One region of the Streptomyces sp. NPDC041784 genome, then DNA from elsewhere that is predicted to be linked to it. Evidence: riboswitches for the same ligand, from Rfam matches in the RefSeq annotation. Region 1 holds a riboswitch; each other region holds the start of a gene.

Evidence for each region. Region 1 has a riboswitch for cyclic di-AMP ahead of ACZ6D7_RS45855 (M23 family metallopeptidase). Riboswitches for the same ligand answer to the same signal wherever they lie in the genome.
Region 2: linked by a shared signal. The riboswitch ahead of ACZ6D7_RS28070 (M23 family metallopeptidase) and the one ahead of ACZ6D7_RS45855 (M23 family metallopeptidase) in region 1 are both predicted to bind cyclic di-AMP.
Region 3: linked by a shared signal. The riboswitch ahead of ACZ6D7_RS12685 (transglycosylase family protein) and the one ahead of ACZ6D7_RS45855 (M23 family metallopeptidase) in region 1 are both predicted to bind cyclic di-AMP.
Region 4: linked by a shared signal. The riboswitch ahead of ACZ6D7_RS30790 (transglycosylase SLT domain-containing protein) and the one ahead of ACZ6D7_RS45855 (M23 family metallopeptidase) in region 1 are both predicted to bind cyclic di-AMP.

The regions. Positions count from the first base shown of each region.
Region 1 is NZ_JBVJAB010000057.1:20,982-26,132, forward strand. Features, by position in the region: gene ACZ6D7_RS45850 (PrsW family intramembrane metalloprotease) at 1-787, shown strand, start outside; gene ACZ6D7_RS45855 (M23 family metallopeptidase) at 910-1,950, opposite strand; cyclic di-AMP (ydaO/yuaA leader) riboswitch at 1,960-2,125, opposite strand; tRNA gene ACZ6D7_RS45860 (tRNA-Met) at 2,443-2,516, opposite strand; gene ACZ6D7_RS45865 (dihydrofolate reductase family protein) at 2,564-3,694, opposite strand; gene ACZ6D7_RS45870 (MarR family winged helix-turn-helix transcriptional regulator) at 3,779-4,297, shown strand; gene ACZ6D7_RS45875 (GTP cyclohydrolase II) at 4,494-5,129, shown strand; gene ACZ6D7_RS45880 (ASCH domain-containing protein) at 5,136-5,151, opposite strand, start outside.
Region 2 is NZ_JBVJAB010000014.1:67,837-72,987, reverse strand. Features, by position in the region: gene ACZ6D7_RS28080 (M16 family metallopeptidase) at 302-1,651, shown strand; gene ACZ6D7_RS28075 (M16 family metallopeptidase) at 1,648-3,036, shown strand; cyclic di-AMP (ydaO/yuaA leader) riboswitch at 3,239-3,405, shown strand; gene ACZ6D7_RS28070 (M23 family metallopeptidase) at 3,420-4,163, shown strand; gene ACZ6D7_RS28065 (GntR family transcriptional regulator) at 4,352-5,047, shown strand.
Region 3 is NZ_JBVJAB010000005.1:94,470-99,620, reverse strand. Features, by position in the region: gene ACZ6D7_RS12695 (cytochrome P450 family protein) at 1-772, shown strand, start outside; gene ACZ6D7_RS12690 (transglycosylase family protein) at 975-1,982, shown strand; cyclic di-AMP (ydaO/yuaA leader) riboswitch at 2,188-2,356, shown strand; gene ACZ6D7_RS12685 (transglycosylase family protein) at 2,360-3,073, shown strand; gene eno (phosphopyruvate hydratase) at 3,414-4,700, shown strand; gene ACZ6D7_RS12675 (FtsB family cell division protein) at 4,811-5,151, shown strand, end outside.
Region 4 is NZ_JBVJAB010000016.1:110,512-115,662, reverse strand. Features, by position in the region: gene ACZ6D7_RS30800 (phosphotransferase) at 1-733, shown strand, start outside; gene ACZ6D7_RS30795 (HAD family hydrolase) at 885-1,709, shown strand; gene ACZ6D7_RS30790 (transglycosylase SLT domain-containing protein) at 1,798-2,280, opposite strand; cyclic di-AMP (ydaO/yuaA leader) riboswitch at 2,284-2,469, opposite strand; gene ACZ6D7_RS30785 (polyprenyl synthetase family protein) at 3,010-4,020, shown strand; gene ACZ6D7_RS30780 (LolA family protein) at 4,322-5,151, shown strand, end outside.

The DNA of each region.
Region 1 (5,151 bases):
CGGCGACAGCGGCATCGCCTCGGTCACCGCCGCGACCTTCTTCGTGCGCATCGTGATGTCACCGTTCGCGCACCCCCTCTTCACCGTCCTGACCGGCATCGGCTTCGGCATCGCCGCGTTCTCCGGGGACCGCCAGCGGCTGCGCCGCGTGCTGCTCCCCCTGTGCGGACTGCTGCTCGCGATGGGCATGCACGCCCTGTGGAACGGCTCCGCGACCTTCGGCGAGCTGGGGTTCTTCGCGGTGTACGCGTCGTTCATGGTGCCCGCGTTCGGCCTGCTGACCTGGCTGGTGGTCTGGACGCGCCAGCGGGAGCTGCGCACCGTGCGCGAGGAGCTGCCCGCCTACACGGCGGCAGGCTGGCTCACCCCGGCCGAGCCGTTCGCGCTCGGCTCGATGCGGGCCCGGCGGCTGGCCCGTGAGTACGCCCGACAGCACCTGGGCAGGCCGGCCGCGCGGGCGGTGGCCGAGTACGAGGCGTACGCCACGTCCCTGGCGTTCCTGCGGCACCGGGGCCGCCGCGGGCGGGCGGGCGCCGACTTCGTCGTACGGGAACGGGAGCTGCTGAACGAGCTGTGGCGGCGCAAGGACGTCGCCCGCCCCGCCCTGGACCACGCGGCCCGGATGACGGCCCCGCCGGTCCGGGTCCCGGTGGCGCCGTGGCCGGTGTACGGGGTGTACGGGCAGGGCCAGGGGTACGGGCATCCCGCAGCGTACGGATACGGCTATCCGGCGGCTTACGGATATCCGGCGGCGCCTCATCCCGTCCACAACCCCTATCAGTCGTAGGGGCACGGACGGTTCGCCGCCGGAGCGGGCGGGCGCCATGGGTGCGGGGGGAGACAGACCGGCGGCCCTGACGTCGGGGGGGTGTCGTCAGGGCCGCCGGGGACTGGTCAGGAGCTGCTGTCTCAGGGGTTGAGGCCCTTGCTGCGCAGCCAGGCCGCCGGGTCGATGCCCTCCGCGCTGCCGCCCGCGTGGACCTCCAGGTGGAGGTGGGCGCCGGTGACGTTGCCGGTGGCGCCGACGCGGCCGATGACATCGCCGGTCGCGACCTTCTGGCCGACGCTGACGCTGATCGACGACTGGTGGGCGAACCAGATCTCGGTGCCGTCGTCGAGGGTGAGCACGGTCTTGTAGCCGTACGAGCCGTCCCAGCCCGCCGACGTGATCGTGCCGCTGTGCACGGCCTTGATCAGGGTGCCCGTGGGGGCGGCGAAGTCGAGGCCGGTGTGGTAGCCGGAGGACCAGTAAGGGCCGGCCTGACCGAAGGTCGAGGTGATGGTGTACGAGGAGGTCGGCAGCGTGTACTGCTTGGCCAGCTCGGCGAGGCGCGCGGCCTCGGCCTTCTCCCTGGCCTCCGCCTCGGCCTTCTCCTTGGCGGCGGCGGCCTTGGCCTCCGCCTCCTTCTCGGCCTTGGCGACCGCGTCGGCCTCGGCCTTGGCGACGGCGGCCGCGGCCGCTTCGGCGGCCTTGGTCTCGATCTGGGTCTGCTGCGACTCGGCCTGGGCCATGATCCGGCTGCGCAGGGCCTCGCCGGCGTCGGTGGCGCTCTGGGTGTCGTCGTCGGCCTCGGTGGCGACGCTGCCGAAGGTGCTGAGCGCGGGCGCGGCGTCCTGGACGGGCTCGTCGTCGGAGATGAGCGAGCCGACGTTGGGCAGGTCCGGCATGGAGATGGAGACCGGGGCCTTGCCGGTGTTGGCGCTGGCCATCCCGCCCGCGCTGACGGCGGCTATGACGCCGACGCCGAGAACGGTGGAGCTACGGGCGAACCCGCCGCCACGCTGCTTGGCGACCCGGTGCTTGCCCCGGACCGGGCGAACGGACTCCGCAGTGGGGTTCCATTCCTCCCAGGGGCCCTCGTCGGTGCGGTAGCTGCCATAGGCGAGGGTCTCGGTGGACCGCTGGCTCGGCACGAACGGGGCTTCGGGGGCAGGCCGGTTGGACGCCACGCGGGCGTACTCCTTTCCTTCCGTCGCCTACCGGGTTAGCTGACGGGTTCGGAGCGGGAAGGTCTCCTACGCGCGTATACCGTTCGTGACTCTGCGAGTTCACGGCGGCTTCCGTGCGATTCACCCCAAGGTGGTGGTTCCCCGGTTCCCTTGCGGGATTCGGCGCGTGCGCACGGAGCCGACTCTTGTGACGGCTGGGACGACCGCGCTGCGTTATCGAACGTTAATAGACCTGGGGGCGGGTTTCCAAGCTGTTCCACTTGATCAACTACTTTTCCGGCCTGGACTTTCGGGCCATGAACGATGAAAAACGGGCGAGTTGACCGGCGGCGCTCTTACCCCGGGAACCGTTCAGTAGTCACCCGCGTTTTGATGGTGACTCACTCGTTATGCACAGAGCGGTCGGCCGATCACAGGGAGTGAGGGAATGGGGAGAGCACACAACACCGAGGGCCGGAACCCTGATTAAGGATTCCGGCCCTCGGATATCAGTAGCGGGGACAGGATTTGAACCTGCGACCTCTGGGTTATGAGCCCAGCGAGCTACCGAGCTGCTCCACCCCGCGGCGATGAACACCACTCTACGCTATCCACGGGGCGGAAAGCACATCGCTTATCCGGGCAGGTGGCGGTTGGGTTCCTGGGCCCGCTCCGCGTACTCCGGCAGGACGACGACATCGACGCCGTGGGCCGCGAGGAGACCGCTGCCGTCCGCGGCCGTCACGAAGGTGTCGGGCTCCCGCCAGGCGGTGACGACCCGCCGCACACCCGCGTCGAGGATGAGCCGGGCGCAGGGCGTGGGCCGGGAGGAGCGGACGGCGCAGGGTTCGAGGCTGCTGTAGACGGTGGCGTCGGCGAGCCGGGGGTCGGCGGGGTCGAGCTTGGCGAGGGCGGCCTCCTCGGCGTGCGCATGCGGGTCGCCGGCCTCGCGGGAGTGGCCGCGCGCCAGTTCCGTCCCGTCGGCGGCCACGACCACCGCGCCCACGCTGAACGCCGTGTCCGACGGCGGGCACTGGGCGGCCAGCTCGCAGGCGAGGGCGAGCCAGTGCCGGTCGGCGGCGGCGGGGACGTCTCCGGTGCCGGGGGCGGTGGGCTCGTAGCGCATGAGGACGACGTCCTCGATCCGCCGGGTCTCGGTCAGCCGCAGGCGTCCGCCCTGGTAGGCGCCGGGGCCGAAGAGGCGGGGCGCGTCCGGGTCGCCCACCAGGAGCGGGGCGAGGACGAGCTGGAGTTCGTCGGCGAGGCCCTGCCGGAGCAGCTGGGTGTGGATCGTCCCGCCACCCTCGACCATGAGCCGGCGGACCCCGCGCTCGTCGTGCAGGTGCGTGAGGAGCCGCCGCCAGTCCAGCTCGGGGCCGAGCGGGACGACGTCCGCCGCGATGCCGAGCGCCCGGGCCCGCGCGGCGCCCTTCTCCGTCGTGTACACGACCTTCTCGCCGCCGGTGTGCCAGAACCGGGCCGCCGGGTCGAGGTCGCCGGAGCCGCTGACGGTGACCTTGAGGGGGTACTCCGGCCGGCCCGCGGCGACCCGGGCGGCGCGGCGGTCGGGGGAGTTCACCAGCAGGCGGGGGTTGTCGGCGCGGATGGTGCCGGCGCCGATCAGGATCGCGTCGACGGAGGCCCGTACCGCGTCGACGCGGTCGAAGTCGGCGGGGCTGGAGAGGAGCAGGCGCTCGGGGGTGGTGTCGTCCAGGAAGCCGTCGAGGGAGACGGCGGCGGACAGCAGGACGTGCGGGTACGGCATCGGCGCGGCTCTCTTCGGCTGTTCGGACGACGGGTCTTGACTCAAGCTCTTGGTTCAAGTTTGAAACAAACCTACACTGGGTGCATGACGACCCGCTGGCTCACACCCGAGGAGCAGCGCGCCTGGCGCGCGTACATGGCCGGCTACCTCCTCCTGGAGGACGCGATCGACCGGCAGCTCCAGCAGGACGCCGGCATGCCCCACCTGTACTACTCCATCCTGACCAACCTCTCCGAGACACCGGAGCGGCGGCTGCGGATGACCGACCTCGCGGAGCGGCTGAAGATCACCCGCAGCAGGCTGACGTACGCCGTGTCCCGTCTGGAGAAGGACGGGCTGGTGGGGCGCGAGGACTGCCGCTGGGACAAGCGCGGGAGCGTCGCGGTCCTGACGGACGAAGGCATGGCGGTACTGGAGAACGCAGCGCCCGGCCATGTCGAGACGGTCCGCGCCGCCCTCTTCGACCGGCTCACCCCGGAACAGGTGGGACAGCTGGAGGAGATCTTCACGCAGGTCGCGCGCGGGTTCCAGGGCGGTGGCGGCGAGGCCGGGCCCGAGGATCTGCCGTGGCGCCGGCGTTCGTCGCCGTGCTCCGGGACCTAATAGGGCGCGCATGAGGCGCGCATGAGGCGTCCACGAGGCGTCGACGAGGCGCACCACGAGTCACCTCATGAGTCACCCCACAAACCAGTTGCTTCAATTTTAAAACATGGGGTAGGGTCTCGTTTCGCCGGATCTGCTTCAAATCTGAAGCAGAACACCGGCACTGTTCACGGCCCACCGGAACCGGGAGACCCGCATGCCCGACACCCCTGCCGCCACCCAGCGTGCCCGCGTCCGGGTACCGCTCCGCTTCCCCGACGGCTACTCCGTCGACGCCGAGCTGGTCACCTTCCACGGCCTGGCCGACGGCCAGGAGCACCTCGCCGTCGTTCTCGGCGAGCCGGGCGAGATCCCGCTGGTCCGGCTGCACTCCGAGTGCCTGACCGGCGATGTCTTCGGCTCCGCCCGCTGCGACTGCGGTCCCCAGCTGCGCGAGGCCGTCGAGCGCATAGCCGAGACCGGCGGCGTGCTGCTCTACCTCCGCCAGGAGGGCCGCGGCATCGGCCTCTACAACAAGCTCGACGCGTACGCCCTCCAAGACCAGGGCCTGGACACCTACGAGGCGAACGCCGCCCTCGGCCTGCCCGAGGACGACCGCGACTACACGGCCGCCGCACAGATGCTGCGCGCCCTGGGCATCGGCCGCCTGGACCTGCTGTCCAACAACCCCGACAAGGCCGGCCAGCTGCGGGACCTGGGCATCGACGTCCACGACCGGGTGCCGACCGGCGTCTTCACCACCCCGCACAACGTCCGCTACCTGCGCGCGAAGGTGCTCCAGACCCAGCACACGCTGCCGCTCACGGAACTCACCGGTCTGACCGCGGGCTGAGCCCGCTCAGTCCCCAGCGACC
Region 2 (5,151 bases), on a different contig from region 1:
GCCGGCTCCTTGCTGAGGCGTGGGACGGGATCTGACGCGGACCATTGTGGACCGTGGCACTGACAAGACGGGCCAGGACCCGGTGTCGGCCGCCCGCCCCGGTGCAGGGAGGCGCCGTACCTGCCACGGTTGCCCGCAGGCTACGCCATCGCGTCGGCGTCCCCTTTCCCGCTCTCGATTCTCGCTCTCGGCGTACGACCTCCGGGAACTTCGCCGACCGACCGCACGCTTGCATAAAGTGACAGGACCGGCAGGAACCGCGCGGTTTCGACGACCGCGTCCGCGATCGGAAGGGATGTACATGCCCATGGGTCACACGGCCACAGACCAGGCAGGCACCGGGGGCCTGACAGCGACCGAGCACCGCCTGGCCAACGGGCTGCGCGTGGTGCTCTCGGAGGACCATCTGACCCCCGTCGCGGCGGTGTGCCTCTGGTACGACGTCGGCTCGCGCCATGAAGTCAAGGGCCGTACCGGCCTGGCTCACCTTTTCGAGCACCTGATGTTCCAGGGCTCCGGGCAGGTCAAGGGCAACGGCCACTTCGAACTGGTCCAGGGCGCCGGCGGCTCGCTCAACGGCACCACCAGCTTCGAGCGCACCAACTACTTCGAGACCATGCCCGCCCACCAGCTGGAGCTCGCCCTCTGGCTGGAGGCCGACCGCATGGGCTCCCTGCTGGCCGCCCTGGACGACGAGTCCATGGAGAACCAGCGCGACGTGGTGAAGAACGAGCGCCGCCAGCGCTACGACAACGTCCCCTACGGCACCGCGTTCGAGCGGCTGACCGCGCTCGCCTACCCGGACGGCCACCCCTACCACCACACGCCGATCGGCTCGATGGCCGACCTGGACGCGGCGACGCTGGAGGACGCGCGCGCCTTCTTCCGCACGTACTACGCGCCCAACAACGCCGTCCTGTCGGTCGTCGGCGACATCGACCCGGAGCGCACGCTCGCCTGGATCGAGAAGTACTTCGGCTCCATCCCCGCCCACGACGGCAAGCCCGCCCCGCGCGACGGCGCGCTCCCCGAGGTCATGGGCGAGCAGCTGCGCGAGATCGTCGAGGAGGAGGTCCCGGCCCGCGCCCTGATGGCCGCCTACCGTCTGCCGCACGACGGCACGCGCGCGTGCGACGCGGCCGACCTGGCGCTCACCGCCCTCGGCGGCGGCGAGTCCTCCCGCCTGTACAACCGGCTGGTGCGCCGCGACCGTACGGCCGTCGCGGCCGGCTTCGGCCTGCTGCGGCTCTCCGGGGCCCCCTCCCTGGGCTGGCTGGACGTGAAGACGTCCGGGGACGTCGAGGTGCCCGTCATCGAGGCCGCCATCGACGAGGAACTCGCCCGGTTCGCCGAGGAGGGCCCGACGGCCGAGGAAATGGAACGCGCCCAGGCCCAGTTGGAGCGCGAGTGGCTGGACCGGCTCGGCACGGTCGCCGGCCGCGCGGACGAACTGTGCCGCTTCGCCGTCCTGTTCGGCGACCCGCAGCTCGCCCTGACCGCCGTCCAGCGCGTGCTGGAGGTGACGCCCGAGGAGGTGCGGGAGGTCGCCAAGGCCCGCCTGCGCCCCGACAACCGCGCGGTGCTCGTCTACGAGCCGACCGCCCCCGAAGCCACCGCCGACCAGGACGAGAACGAGGAGGCGGCCCAGTGACCGAGCTCGCCGCGATGGAGTTCCACCCGCAGCCCCACGCGGGCGAGGCCAAGCCGTGGGCGTTCCCGGCGCCCGAGCGCGGCACGCTGGACAACGGCCTGACCGTGCTGCACTGCCACCGCCCCGGCCAGCAGGTCGTCGCCGTCGAGGTCATCCTCGACGCGCCCCTGGACGCCGAGCCGGACGGTCTGGACGGCGTCGCCACGATCATGGCGCGGGCCTTCTCCGAGGGCACCGACAAGCACTCCGCCGAGGAGTTCGCCGCCGAGCTGGAGCGCTGCGGTGCCACCCTCGACGCGCACGCAGACCACCCCGGTGTCCGCCTGAGCCTGGAGGTCCCGGCCTCGCGTCTGCCGAAGGCGCTCGGCCTGGTCGCCGACGCCCTGCGCGCGCCCGCGTTCGCCGACAGCGAGGTCGAGCGCCTCGTCCGCAACCGCCTGGACGAGATCCCGCACGAGCTGGCCAACCCCTCCCGCCGCGCCGCCAAGGAACTGTCCAAGGAGCTGTTCCCGGCCACCGTGCGCATGTCGCGGCCCCGCCAGGGCACCGCGGACACGGTCGAGAAGATCGACTCCGCCGCCGTACGGGCCTTCTACGAGAAGCACGTCCGGCCCGCCACGGGCACCGCCGTGATCGTCGGCGACCTCACCGGCGTCGACCTGGAGGCGCTGCTGGGCGACACCCTGGGCGCCTGGACGGGCTCTCAGGCCCAGCCGCGGCCCGTTCCGCCGGTGACCGCCGACGACGCCGGCCGGGTCGTCATCGTGGACCGCCCGGGTGCCGTCCAGACGCAGCTGCTGATCGGCCGGATCGGCGCCGACCGGCACGACCGGGTGTGGGCGGCACAGGTGCTCGGCACGTACTGCCTGGGCGGCACCCTCACCTCCCGCCTGGACCGCGTCCTGCGCGAGGAGAAGGGCTACACCTACGGCGTGCGGGCGTTCGGCCAGGTCCTGCGCTCCGCCCCGGACGGCACGGGTGCCGCGATGCTCGCCATCAGCGGCTCCGTCGACACCCCGAACACCGGGCCGGCCCTCGACGACCTGTGGAAGGTGCTGCGCACCCTCGCCGCCGAGGGGCTCACCGACGCCGAACGCGACGTCGCCGTGCAGAACCTGGTCGGAGTGGCGCCGCTGAAGTACGAGACCGCCGCGGCCGTCGCGAGCACGCTCGCCGACCAGGTCGAGCAGTACCTGCCCGACGACTACCAGGCCACGCTCTACCAGCAGTTGGCCGCGACCGGCACCGTGGAGGCCACCGCGGCCGCCGTGAGCGCCTTCCCGGTGGACCGCCTGGTGACCGTCCTCGTGGGCGACGCCTCCCAGATCAAGGAGGCCGTGGAGGCCCTCGGGATCGGCGAGGTGAAGGTCGTCTCCGCCGAGTAGCCGCGCACAACGGCACACGCGTGTGGGGGCCCTGGGGGACGGAGAGGTCACCAGGGCCCTCAGATGTCCGAATTGATGCGGAGGCTGCCTGTCTGGCCTGTGGCGTGCGCTACAAAAACCGTGATCCGTTTGAGGATTGAAAGCGGCGGCGCATAGCGTCATGCGGGCTGTTCGTCGGGCAGTGCGCCGCATCCGCGGCACCGGACAGTCATCGCCGAGTCCCCGTACGGCGCGAGCCAGGGGAGCCGGGGACCCACTCTGTGCAGTCCCTGGGGTGAATCGGACGCCCGCGCGAACGCGAGGGGGCCCGTAGGAGACCTTCCTGCTCCGAACCCGTCAGCTAACCCGGTAGGCGAGAAGGAAGGAAAGGACCGCTCAACTTCATGGCGTTCACCTGCGCCACCGGGAAGCACCGTCGTCCCAGCCGGATGCAGCGCACCACCGCCCGCGCGGCGGGTGTGGCGGCGCTCACCACCACCGGTGTCATGGCCACCGTTGCCTCCTCCCCGGCCTTCGCCGCGGAGCCCACCCCCGAACAGACCGGGCTGATCCCCGTCGTCACCGCCGGCGAGGCCGTCGCCGAGCAGATCGACGACCAGGTCGTCGCGCAGAAGGAGGCCGCCTTCGAGGAGGCCGCCCGCGAGGCTGCCGCCAAGAAGGCCGAGGAGGAGCGCGAGGCACGCGTGCGTGCCGCCCGCGAGGCCGAGCGCAAGCGCCTCAACACGTTCGTGCTGCCGATCAGCGGCTCCTACGTGTCCACCGGCTACCAGGCCAGCAGCTCCCTGTGGTCCTCCGGCAGCCACACCGGCGTCGACTTCCACGCCGCCAGCGGCACCTCGGTGCACGCGGTCGGCCTGGGCACCGTCGTGGAGGCCGGCTGGGGCGGGGCGTACGGCAACCAGGTCGTCATCAAGATGAACGACGGCACGTACACCCAGTACGGTCACCTGTCGTCCATCGGCGTCTCGGTGGGCCAGCAGGTCACCCCGGGCCAGCAGATCGGCCTGTCCGGCGCGACCGGCAACGTCACCGGCGCGCACCTGCACTTCGAGGCCCGCACGACGGCGGAGTACGGCTCGGACATGGACCCGGTCGCCTACCTCCGCGCGCACGGCGTGAACATCTGACGACACACGGCGACAGATCGTGCAGCCCCGGCCCCCTCGGCCGGGGCTTTCGTCGTTTTCGGGACCCCGCTGTCCAAAAAATATCCCTGGATTCCGGCCCGCCGTCGGAAATTCCGGCTCATTGCAATAGAGTCACGGAACACACGTCAATCGTCGACGTTTCACGGGGATTAAGGCGGAGGTCGGTCATGCGTATTCCGGCGCATTCGGTGTGCACGGCGATCCGGGACGACATCGTCGCGGGTGTCTACGAGCGCGGCAGCCGCCTCACCGAGGAACTTCTCGCCCGCCGCTACGGTGTTTCCCGGGTCCCTGTCCGCGAGGCGCTGCGCACCCTGGAGGCCGAGGGCTTCGTCGTCACGCGGCGGCACGCGGGCGCGTGCGTCGCGGAGCCGACCGAGCACGAGGCGGCCGACCTGCTGGAGATGCGCATGCTCCTGGAACCGCTCGGGGCCGCGCGGGCCGCCCAGCGGCGCACCGAGGCCCATCTGAAGGTGCTGCGCGGACTGGTCCGGCTGGGCCAGGAGCGGGCCAGGAGGGGCAACAGCGAGGATCTGCGCTCCCTGGGCGGCTGGTTCCACGAGACGCTCGCCCAGGCCTCCGGAAGCCATGCCCTGACCTCGATGCTCACCCAGCTCCGGCACAAGATCGCTTGGATGTACGCGGTGGACGCCCCGGCCGACCCGGTGGAGTCCTGGGCCCAGCACGGCGCGATCGTGGACGCGGTGGCGCGCGGCGACGGCGAGCGCGCGCGGGCGGTCACGGCGCTGCACACCGAGCGCGCGACGGCCGTGCACCGGCTGCGCTTTTCCGGCGGGACCGAGCGCGCCGACCGTGTGAGGACTTCGCAACCTCCCGTAAACATGACGGGTCTGCGGCATTAACACGGGGGCCGTATACAAAGAAGGGATATTTGGCGGAGAGGTATTTCCGCTGCCCTTTTCGTTGCGCGCCCGGAAATTCCGGTGACGCGCTCTTCGCATGCCCG
Region 3 (5,151 bases), on a different contig from region 1:
GGACTGGGCGGGCATGATGATCCGGCACGGGGGCGGGCCCCGGGGCGGGGTCGCACGGTCCGTGAAGAAGATGCGCGGCTATCTCGCCGAGCTGATCCACCGCAAGCGCGAGGCCCTGCCCGCCGAGCCGGGCACCGGCGAGGACCTCATCTCCGGTCTCATCCGCGCCTCCGACCACGGCGAGCACCTCACCGAGAACGAGGCCGCGGCGATGGCCTTCATCCTGCTGTTCGCCGGCTTCGAGACCACCGTCAACCTCATCGGCAACGGCACCTACGCCCTCCTCACCCACCCCGAGCAGCGCCGCCGCCTCCAGGACTCCCTGGCCACACCCGACCGCACCCTTCTGGAGACCGGCGTCGAGGAACTCCTGCGCTACGACGGCCCCGTCGAACTGGCCACCTGGCGCTTCGCCACCGAGCCCCTCACCCTCGGCGGCGAGGACATCGCCGCCGGCGACCCCGTCCTCGTCGTCCTCGCCGCCGCCGATCGCGATCCGGCCCGGTTCACCGACCCCGACACACTCGATCTCTCCCGCCGCGACAACCAGCACCTCGGCTACGGCCACGGCATCCACTACTGCCTCGGCGCCCCGCTGGCCCGGCTGGAGGGCCAGACCGCCCTGGCCACCCTCCTCACCCGGCTTCCGGACCTCCGACTCGCTGTGGATCCGTCCGACTTGAGGTGGCGCGGCGGGCTCATCATGCGCGGACTGCGCACCCTGCCGGTCGAGTTCACGCCGGTGCGTGACGGAGCGATGTCCGCTCGGTGACTGACCGCACGTCAACCGGAGTGTGACGGTCCGGCGAAGCGAAGGTGACCGACTCTCACGTCTGTGATCTTCACGTGATCTGCGCGGCATTAACTTGTGACAAGTGATCGTCTGCCGATACGTTCACTCGTCAGCGCGGCCCATGCGATTGCATCCGCACCGCCGCCGCGCCGGTCAGTGCTGTCCAGAGAAAGGCCCCCGCATGCTCTCCGGGAACGGTCGTCACCGTCGCCCCCGTCAGGCTCCGGCCCTCCTCGTGGCCGCGGGCGTGACCGGCTCCGCCATCGCCATCCCGCTGCTCGGCGCCTCCGGAGCGAGCGCGGCCGACGGCACGGTGTGGGACAAGGTGGCGCAGTGCGAGACCGGCGGCTCCTGGAGCGCCGACAAGGGCGACGGCGAGTACGGCGGCCTGAGCCTCACCCAGGACGACTGGGAGACGTACGGCGGACTCGACTACGCCGACAGCCCCGACCTGGCCAGCCGTAACCAGCAGATCGCCGTCGCGCAGGAGCTCCTCGCGGCCGAGGGGGTCGGCGCGTGGGGCACCTGCGGGCTGACGTCCGGGCTGACCGAGGAGTCGGGCGCGCTCGACGTGGACACCGGCGTGGCTGACGACTCATCCGGTTCCTCCGGTTTGTCCGACCTGTCCAAGGGGTCGTCCAACTCCTCGAACTCCGACAAGTCCGGTAAGTCCGACAGCTCCGGTACGTCCGGTGACACCGGTGACACCGGTGACTCCGATGCGGACTCGTCCGCTGATTCCTCGAAGGATTCGCCGAGTTCGTCCCCTTCGTCCTCTTCCTCCTCCGCTGCCGAGGGCGACTCGGCGGCCTCCGACGGCTCCGCGAAGCCGGGGGACGCACAGGCGGACGACAGCTCGCCCACGGCAACCCCCGAAGCGGACGAGTCGGACAAGTCGGTGCAGGACGTCGGTTCTTGGGACCTCGTCGACACCGGCTCCCTCGGCTCCGGCCGCCACCGCGGCACCACCGCCGACGAGGCCCTGATCGACAACACCACGACCGCGTCCTCCGGCCGGCATGCCGCCTCCGTCTACACGGTCCTGGAGGGCGACTCCCTCGTCTCCATCGCCGACTCCCTTGGCCTCGACGGCGGATGGCGCGCCCTCTACGCCGAGAACCGGGACCTCATCGGTGCCGACCCGAGCGACATCACCCCCGGTCAGACGCTGGACACAGGGGTTCAATAGGGCGGGAACGCCCAGAAAAACACCGGGAGTTCACGTCACACTTCGCGCCGAATGTCCGGTTTGGTGAAAGTGTGGGATGAGTCTCAGAAGCCCTGATCGTCTTTGGAATTCCGCCGATCGCGTGTCTACGGTCGGGACCGCTCGGCAATCCGAGCCCCGGCCGTCGCAACGCCGAATCCTGCCAGTGGCAGTCCGGGAACAGTCGTCGCGTCAAGCGCCGTAGGCAGGAGCGGGGGACCCAAGGTAAGTGCCGGGCGCAGCGGTTGACGCTGGATCCGGCTTGGGGTGAAGCCGTGCGCCGCAAGGTGCGCGGCCGGGCAACTCAACCGGCCCGAACCCGACAGCTCACCTCGCAGGCGTCGGTGAGGGGATCCACCATGCTGTTTTCCGGTAAGGGCAAGCACCGCCGTCCGTCCAGGACCACCCGCGTCGCCGCTCTGGCGGGCGTCACCGGTGTCGCCATCGCCGCCCCGCTGATGGCGGCCGGCAACGCCTCCGCCGCCACCGCCTCCGAGTGGGACGCGGTCGCCCAGTGCGAGTCCGGCGGCAACTGGTCCATCAACACCGGCAACGGCTACTACGGCGGCCTTCAGTTCTCCGCCTCCACCTGGGCCGCGTACGGCGGCACCGCCTACGCCTCCCGCGCCGACCTGGCCTCCAAGGCGCAGCAGATCACCGTCGCCGAGAAGGTCCTCGCGGGCCAGGGCAAGGGTGCCTGGCCGGTCTGCGGCGTAAGCCTGTCGAGCACGCCGTACAGCGGTGGCAGCGCCTCGACCGGCTCCGGCAGCCCCTCCTCGTCCTCCTCGGACAGCGCCGCCTCCCGCTCCACCGAGCAGCAGACCGCCTCCCGCTCCGCCGAGCGCCCGGCCGCCACCAAGAGCGAGCAGAGCACCAAGACCGTCACCACCCCGACCGGCAAGAAGGTCAAGAAGGGCGACGGCGAGTACAAGGTCGTCAAGGGTGACACCCTCAGCACCATCGCCGAGAAGCGCAAGGTCAAGGGCGGCTGGCAGAAGCTGTTCGAGCTGAACAAGGACGTCGTCCAGGACGCCGACCTGATCTACCCGGGCCAGCAGCTGCACCTGAAGTGACCCCCCGGCCGGGTCGTCGTCCCCCAGTGACACCCGGCCCCCAGCGGGACCACAGCTTCCCCACAAGCGGGTCCCGCACACTGAAGACCTCGTGAGGGTCACCCCCGTCCCCACGGGCCCCCGCTCCGGTGCGTGTTCCCCCGTACGCACCGGGGCGGGGTTTTTTCTGCCCCGTAACTTCGCCTCCGCGCCACCCGCCCTTTGTTCCGGACGGAAACAATAGGTACGGTCTCTCTGTCCACGGGGCGGTCGGTCGGCTGCCGAGGCCCCGAAGACGGTTAGGCTCTAGTCGCAAGGCCCACGCGGCCCCGCACAACCAGCGTCACATCCCAAGAAGGAGATGCTCGTGCCGTCCATCGACGTCGTCGTAGCCCGGGAAATCCTCGACTCGCGAGGCAACCCCACCGTCGAGGTCGAGGTCGGCCTCGACGACGGCAGCACGGGTCGTGCCGCCGTTCCCTCCGGTGCCTCGACGGGCGCCTTCGAGGCCATCGAGCTCCGCGACGGTGACCCGAACCGCTACCAGGGCAAGGGTGTCGAGAAGGCCGTCCTCGCCGTCATCGAGCAGATCGGCCCGGAGCTGGTCGGCTACGACGCCACCGAGCAGCGCCTGATCGACCAGGCCATGTTCGACCTGGACGCCACCGACAACAAGGGCTCGCTCGGCGCCAACGCCATCCTCGGCGTCTCCCTCGCCGTCGCCCACGCCGCCTCCGAGGCCAGCGACCTCCCGCTCTTCCGCTACCTGGGCGGCCCCAACGCGCACCTGCTGCCGGTGCCGATGATGAACATCCTGAACGGCGGCTCGCACGCCGACTCCAACGTGGACATCCAGGAGTTCATGATCGCCCCGATCGGCGCGGAGTCCTTCTCCGAGGCCCTGCGCTGGGGCACCGAGGTCTACCACACCCTCAAGAAGGTCCTGAAGTCGAAGGGCCTGTCCACCGGCCTCGGCGACGAGGGCGGCTTCGCCCCGAACCTCGGCTCCAACCGTGAGGCCCTCGACCTCATCCTCGAGGCCATCAAGGAAGCCGGTTACGCGCCGGGCGAGCAGATCGCCCTCGCGCTCGACGTCGCCGCGTCCGAGTTCTACAAGGACGGCAAGTACCAGTTCGAGGGCAAGGACCGCTCGGCCGCCGAGATGACGGAGTACTACGAGGAGCTCGTCGCGGCCTACCCGCTCGTCTCCATCGAGGACCCGCTGTTCGAGGACGACTGGGCCGGCTGGAAGGTCCTCACGGACAAGCTCGGCGACAAGGTGCAGATCGTCGGCGACGACCTGTTCGTCACCAACCCGGAGCGCCTGGCCCGCGGCATCGAGGACGGCGCCGCCAACGCCCTGCTCGTCAAGGTCAACCAGATCGGCTCGCTGACCGAGACCCTGGACGCCGTCGAGCTGGCCCAGCGCAACGGCTTCAAGTGCATGATGTCCCACCGCTCCGGCGAGACCGAGGACGTCACCATCGCCGACCTGGCCGTCGCCACCAACTGCGGCCAGATCAAGACCGGCGCCCCGGCCCGCTCCGAGCGCGTCGCCAAGTACAACCAGCTGCTGCGCATCGAGGAGATCCTCGACGACGCCGCGGTGTACGCCGGCCGCAGCGCCTTCCCCCGCTTCAAGGGCTGACCGGCTGACCCGAACCGGGTCAAGGCTTAGCCAGTCGTACGTACGTCCCCGTACCCGGTCCCGTACCGTGTGCGGGGACGTACGCACGTGAATGGGGAGGCGGAGAGCCGATGGCCGTCAAGGACCGGGACCGTTTCTCCACCACGACCAGGATCCGGCTGCTCGGCGAGCAGACCGCGGCCCGGGTCTACCGCTCCCAGACCAAGCGCCAGGCCCGCCGCTCCCGCCTCACCGGCCGCGCGGCCCTGCTGGCGCTGGTGCTGTGCACCCTGATCGTGGCCCTGGCCTACCCGATGCGGCAGTACGTCTCCCAGCGCGCCGAGATCGCCGATCTGGAGCGGGAGAAGCGGCAGGCCAGCGAGCGGGTGGAACAGCTGCGCGACCTCAAGGCACGCTGGCAGGACGACGCGTACGCCGAGCAGCAGATCCGGCAGCGGCTGCACTATGTGAT
Region 4 (5,151 bases), on a different contig from region 1:
GGCCGCCCGGGACGGCGTCGCGGAGGGGCGTGTGCTCACCCACCTCCAGGGCCGGCTGCCGGTGCCGACCCCGCGGGTGCGGGACTTCGGGCCGTACGAGAACGGCTGGCAGTACGTCCTGATGTCCCGGCTGGACGGCGAGAACCTGGCCGCCGCCTGGGACCGGGTGCCGCGCGCCGACCGGGAGCGGATCGTCACCGAGATCGGCGAGGCGCTGGCGACGCTGCACGCGCTGGACCCCGCGCCCCTGGGGGACGTCCTCGGACCCGGCGACTGGGGCGCCTTCCTGGACCGGCAGCGCGCGGGAGCCGTCGCGCGCCAGCGTGCGCGCGGGCTGCCGGAGCACTGGCTGGAGCAGATCCCGGACTTCCTCGCCTCGGTCTCCCTGCCCCGCGCCCCGCGCCCGGCGCTGCTGCACACGGAGGTCATGCGGCAGCACTTCCTCGTCGATCCCGACGGCTGGCTGCTGACCGGCCTCTTCGACTTCGAACCCGCCATGATCGGCGACCCTGCCTACGACTTCGTGGGCGTCGGCCTGTTCGTCACCCGCGGCGACCCGGACCTGCTGGCCCGGCTGACCCGGGCGTACGGCCGTACCTTCGAACCGTCCACCCTCCTCGCGTACACGCTGCTGCACGTGTACAGCAACCTCCCCTGGTACCTGAGGGAGTTGGGCGCACCCGCCGAGGGAACCCTGGACGCGCTCGCGCAAGCGTGGTTCGCGACGGCGTGACCCGGCCACGGGAACACCCTGGCCGCCCGCCCGGCGGCCCGGTGGGCGTCTCCGGTCAACTGTGGAAGGGGAGTTGGCACAAGAGGACCGGACTTCGCTCTCGTCCGGTTCGCGTCGAGTCCGAGGGGTGCGGGATACGTATTCTCTGATCATGGCCGCACCCATCGCATACGCCGAGCGCACCGCGTACTCCCTCATCGCCACAGACCTGGACGGAACGCTGCTCCGCGGCGACGACACCTTCTCCGACCGGTCGCTCGACGCGCTCGCGCGGGTGGCGGCCGCCGGCGCACGCCACCTGGTGGTGACCGGCCGACCGGCGCCCCGGGTACGGCCGTTGCTCGACCGCCTGCACAGCAGGGGGCTCGCGGTGTGCGGACAGGGCGCGCAGTTGTACGACGCCGGCGCGAACCGTCTGCTCTGGTCGGTCACCCTGGACCGGGAGTTGGCGGAGACCGCGCTCGGCAAGATCGAGGCCGAGGTCGGGCAGGTGTACGCGGCCGTCGACCAGGACGGTGTCGAGGGGCTCACCCTCATCGAGCCGGGCTACGAGATGCCGCACCCGACCCTGCCGGCCCTGCGGGTCGGCTCCCGCGACGACCTGTGGTGCGAGCCGATCAGCAAGGTGCTGCTGCGCCATCCCGCCCTGTCCGACGACGAGTTGGCGGCGACGGCCCGCTCGGTGGTCGGCTCGCTCGCCACCGTCACCATGTCGGGGCCGGGCACGGTGGAGCTCCAGCCGTGCGGCATCACCAAGGCGACGGGCCTGGCCCTGGCCGCCGAGCACCTGGGCGCGAGCCCGCGGGAGACCGTCGCCTTCGGTGACATGCCCAACGACATCCCGATGTTCGACTGGGCCGGCTACGGCGTGGCGATGGCCAACGCCCACCCCGAGCTCAAGGCGGTGGCCGACGAGGTGACGACGTCGAACGAGGACGACGGCGTGGCCGTCATCCTCGAACGTCTCTATCCCTGAGGTTCCTGAGGTTCCTGAGGTTCCTGAGGTTCGGTGAGGCCCGTGAGGCCCGTCAGGCCTCATGGGCCCAGGCGCTTCAGGCGTGGGCTCAGTACGCCCCGAACACATTGTCGATCGAGCCGTACCGCGCGGCCGCGTAGTTGCACGCCGCGGTGATGTTCGCGACCGGGTCGAACGGGTCGAACGAGGTCCCCGCCACGTGGTACGCGGTGAAGGTCGGGTCGATCACCTGGAGAAGGCCCTTGGACGGGGTGCCGGCGGCCGCGTTCGAGTCCCACAGGTTGATGGCGGCCGGGTTGCCCGACGACTCGCGCATGATGTTGCGGTGGATGCCGTTGTAGCTGCCCGGGATGCCCTTCTGGGCCATGATCGCGAGCGACTCGCGGATCCAGCCGTCGAGGTTGTCGGGGTACCCGGTGACGCGGGTGCTCGCGGCCGTCGCGGCCGTCGTGGCGGCGGCGGCGGTGCTCGCGCCGATGAGCGGAAGGGCGAGCACCGTGGCACCGGTGGCGGCCACGGCGAGGGTGCGGGCGATACGGCGGGTACGGCTGTGCTGACCGGCAGCAGACATGACGAGGTTCCTCTCCGGCGCCTGCGAGGTGAGCTGTCGGGTTCGGGCGGGAGATGCCCGGCCGCGCCCGGACGGACGCGACTTCACCCCAAGCCGTACCGGTATGTCCTCTTCGATATCGGACATTCCGGGTACGGCGGCTTACCTGGTTCCCCCGCTCCTGCCGCGCGTTCTCGGTGGGTGTGCGAGCGGCGGCAGGATTGGGCGTCCGCTCGACTGGCCGGGAACGTATGCGAGAGCACATGTCCGGAACAAGTAGCGGATTCACAGATAGGCCCTATTGACCTTGGTCTGTGCCCTATGGGGTGCTTGATCCTTTGTGGCTGCAAAGCTTCAACTCGCTTGAGTGGCACGAGGAGTCGGGGGGTACTCGGCGGGGGTGGGCTCGCCGGGTGGAGTGAGCCAAGTCACCGGCATCCACAAGAGGGGTGAATCGGGCAATAACCTCAATCGCAATGCAAAGGGTCGCGGCTGGTCGGGCCGCCGTATTCCCCTCTTTGGATATGCGATGAATGTCTATTCATATCGTCTGATCAGAAACATATCGGTCGTGATCCGACACCGCCCGGCCTGAGGGGGGTGCCTCCCGGGCGAGTGCATTCGGGCCCGGGTGGACGTGGGGGCTATCGGTGATCGAAACGTGACCGGATACGCTGACTTGAGTGAGCGCAGAGACCTATCGACAAACCGCGTAATCGCCCGTAGACACCAGCAGACAGGAGACCCCTCGTGACCGTCGTCGAGCCGTTCGGGCTGAGCGTGCGGGACCAGGCTCTGGAAGCCGATGTCCAGGCCGGATTGGCGGCTGTCGAGGAAGGCTTGCTCGAGGCCACCAAGAGTGAGGTCCCGTTCATCACGGAGGCCGCACAGCACCTCCTGCGGGCCGGGGGCAAGCGGTTCCGTCCGCTCCTCGTGATGCTCGCGGCGCGCTTCGGCGACCCGTACGCGCCGGGGGTCGTGCCGTCCGCCGTGGTGGTCGAGCTGACCCATCTGGCGACCCTGTACCACGACGACGTCATGGACGAGGCGGCCGTGCGGCGCGGCGTGCCCAGCGCCAACGCCCGCTGGGGCAACTCGCTCGCCGTCCTCACGGGTGACTTCCTCTTCGCGCGCGCCTCGCACATCCTGGCCGACCTCGGACCCGAGGCCGTACGGGTCCAGGCACAGGCGTTCGAGCGGCTGGTCACGGGCCAGATCCTGGAGACCGCCGGCCCGGTCGACGGCCGTGACCCGGTCGAGCACTACCTCGACGTGCTCGGCGGCAAGACGGGCTCCCTGGTGGCGGTGTCCTGCCGCTTCGGTGCGATGATGTCCGGCGCCGACGAGACGGTCGTCGACGTGCTCACCCAGTACGGGGAGCGGCTCGGGGTCGCCTTCCAGCTGGCGGACGACGTGCTGGACATCGCCTCCGAGTCCCGCGAGTCGGGCAAGACGCCCGGCACGGACCTGCGGGAGGGCGTGCCGACGCTTCCGGTGCTGCGGCTGCGGGAGCGGGCCGCGCAGCTGGCGCAGCCCGAGGACATCGCACTGTGCGAGCTGCTCGACTCCGACCTCACCGACGACGCCAGGCTCGCGGAGGCGGTCGCCGCCCTGCGCGACCACCCGGCGCTGGAGCGGGCCCGCCGGGACACCGTGCGCTACGCGGAGGAGGCGCGGGCCGCGCTGGCCCCGCTCCCGGAGTGCGACGCGAAGGCAGCGCTGACGGAGCTGTGCGACGCGGTGGTGCACCGGGCGGGGTGAGCCCCTCACTCCCCTCCGTAGGGGTCGGGATGAGCCCCTCACTCCGACCCCCCCGTAGGGGTAGGGATGAGCCCCTCACTCCGACCCCTACGGGTCCGGGTGAGCCTCCGCCCCCTGGTGTCATACCGGAGGTGTACACGGAGTTGAGTCCTCGGGCTGACGCTTCCAGGCCGCCGATTTGGTCAGATGGACACCACGGAAAACACCACTCCTCACCGATTCGGGTGAGAATGGCGGCTTCGGGTGGGGACGTTCACTCGTGAGATGACCAGCCGCCGCCGACGACGGAGGTAAGGCACACATGGCACCGAACGCAACCGACGACAGCACGACCGCCGGGGAGGCAGACGACCTGCGCGTCGGGCGGCGCAAGGCCGTGCGGTACGTCGTCCCGGTCACCGTGGTGGGCATCGCGGCGGCGACGATCGGGCTGGTCCCGGCGCTCGCCGACTCCGGCGACCCCGATCTGCCGAAGATCACCGCACAGCAGCTCATCGACAAGATCGCCGCGTCGGAGGTCGAGCAGCTGTCCGGCACGGTGAAGATCACCACCGACCTGGGCCTGCCCGACCTCGGCGGACTGGAGAGCGGGCTGCTCTCCGGCGCCACGGGCGGCGGTGACGGATCGTCCGCCGACCCGTCCGCCAAGCTCACCGAACTGGCCTCCGGCACGCACACCCTGCGCGTCGCCGCCGACGGCCCGGACCGCCAGAAGCTCTCCCTCCTGGAGAACGCGGCCGAGTACAGCGTCATCCACAACGGCAAGGACGTGTGGGGGTACGACAGCGCCTCCAACGAGGTCTACCACTCCACCACCGAGGAGAGCGGGGACGAGGCGGAGACCCCTCCGGCCACGCCCAAGGACCTCACCGAGGACGCCCTCAAGGCGGTCGACGACACCACCTCGGTGACGGTCGACGGCACCGTGCACGTGGCCGGCCGCGACGCCTACCGGCTGGTGATCAAGCCGAAGCAGTCCGGTTCCACGGTCGGCGCGATCAGCGTGGCGGTCGACGCGAAGACGGGCCTGCCGCTGAAGTTCACGCTGACCCCGGCGAGCGGCGGCGCCGCCGTCGTGGACGCGGGCTTCACCCAGGTCAGCTTCGCCAAGCCCGCCGCCTCCACCTTCGA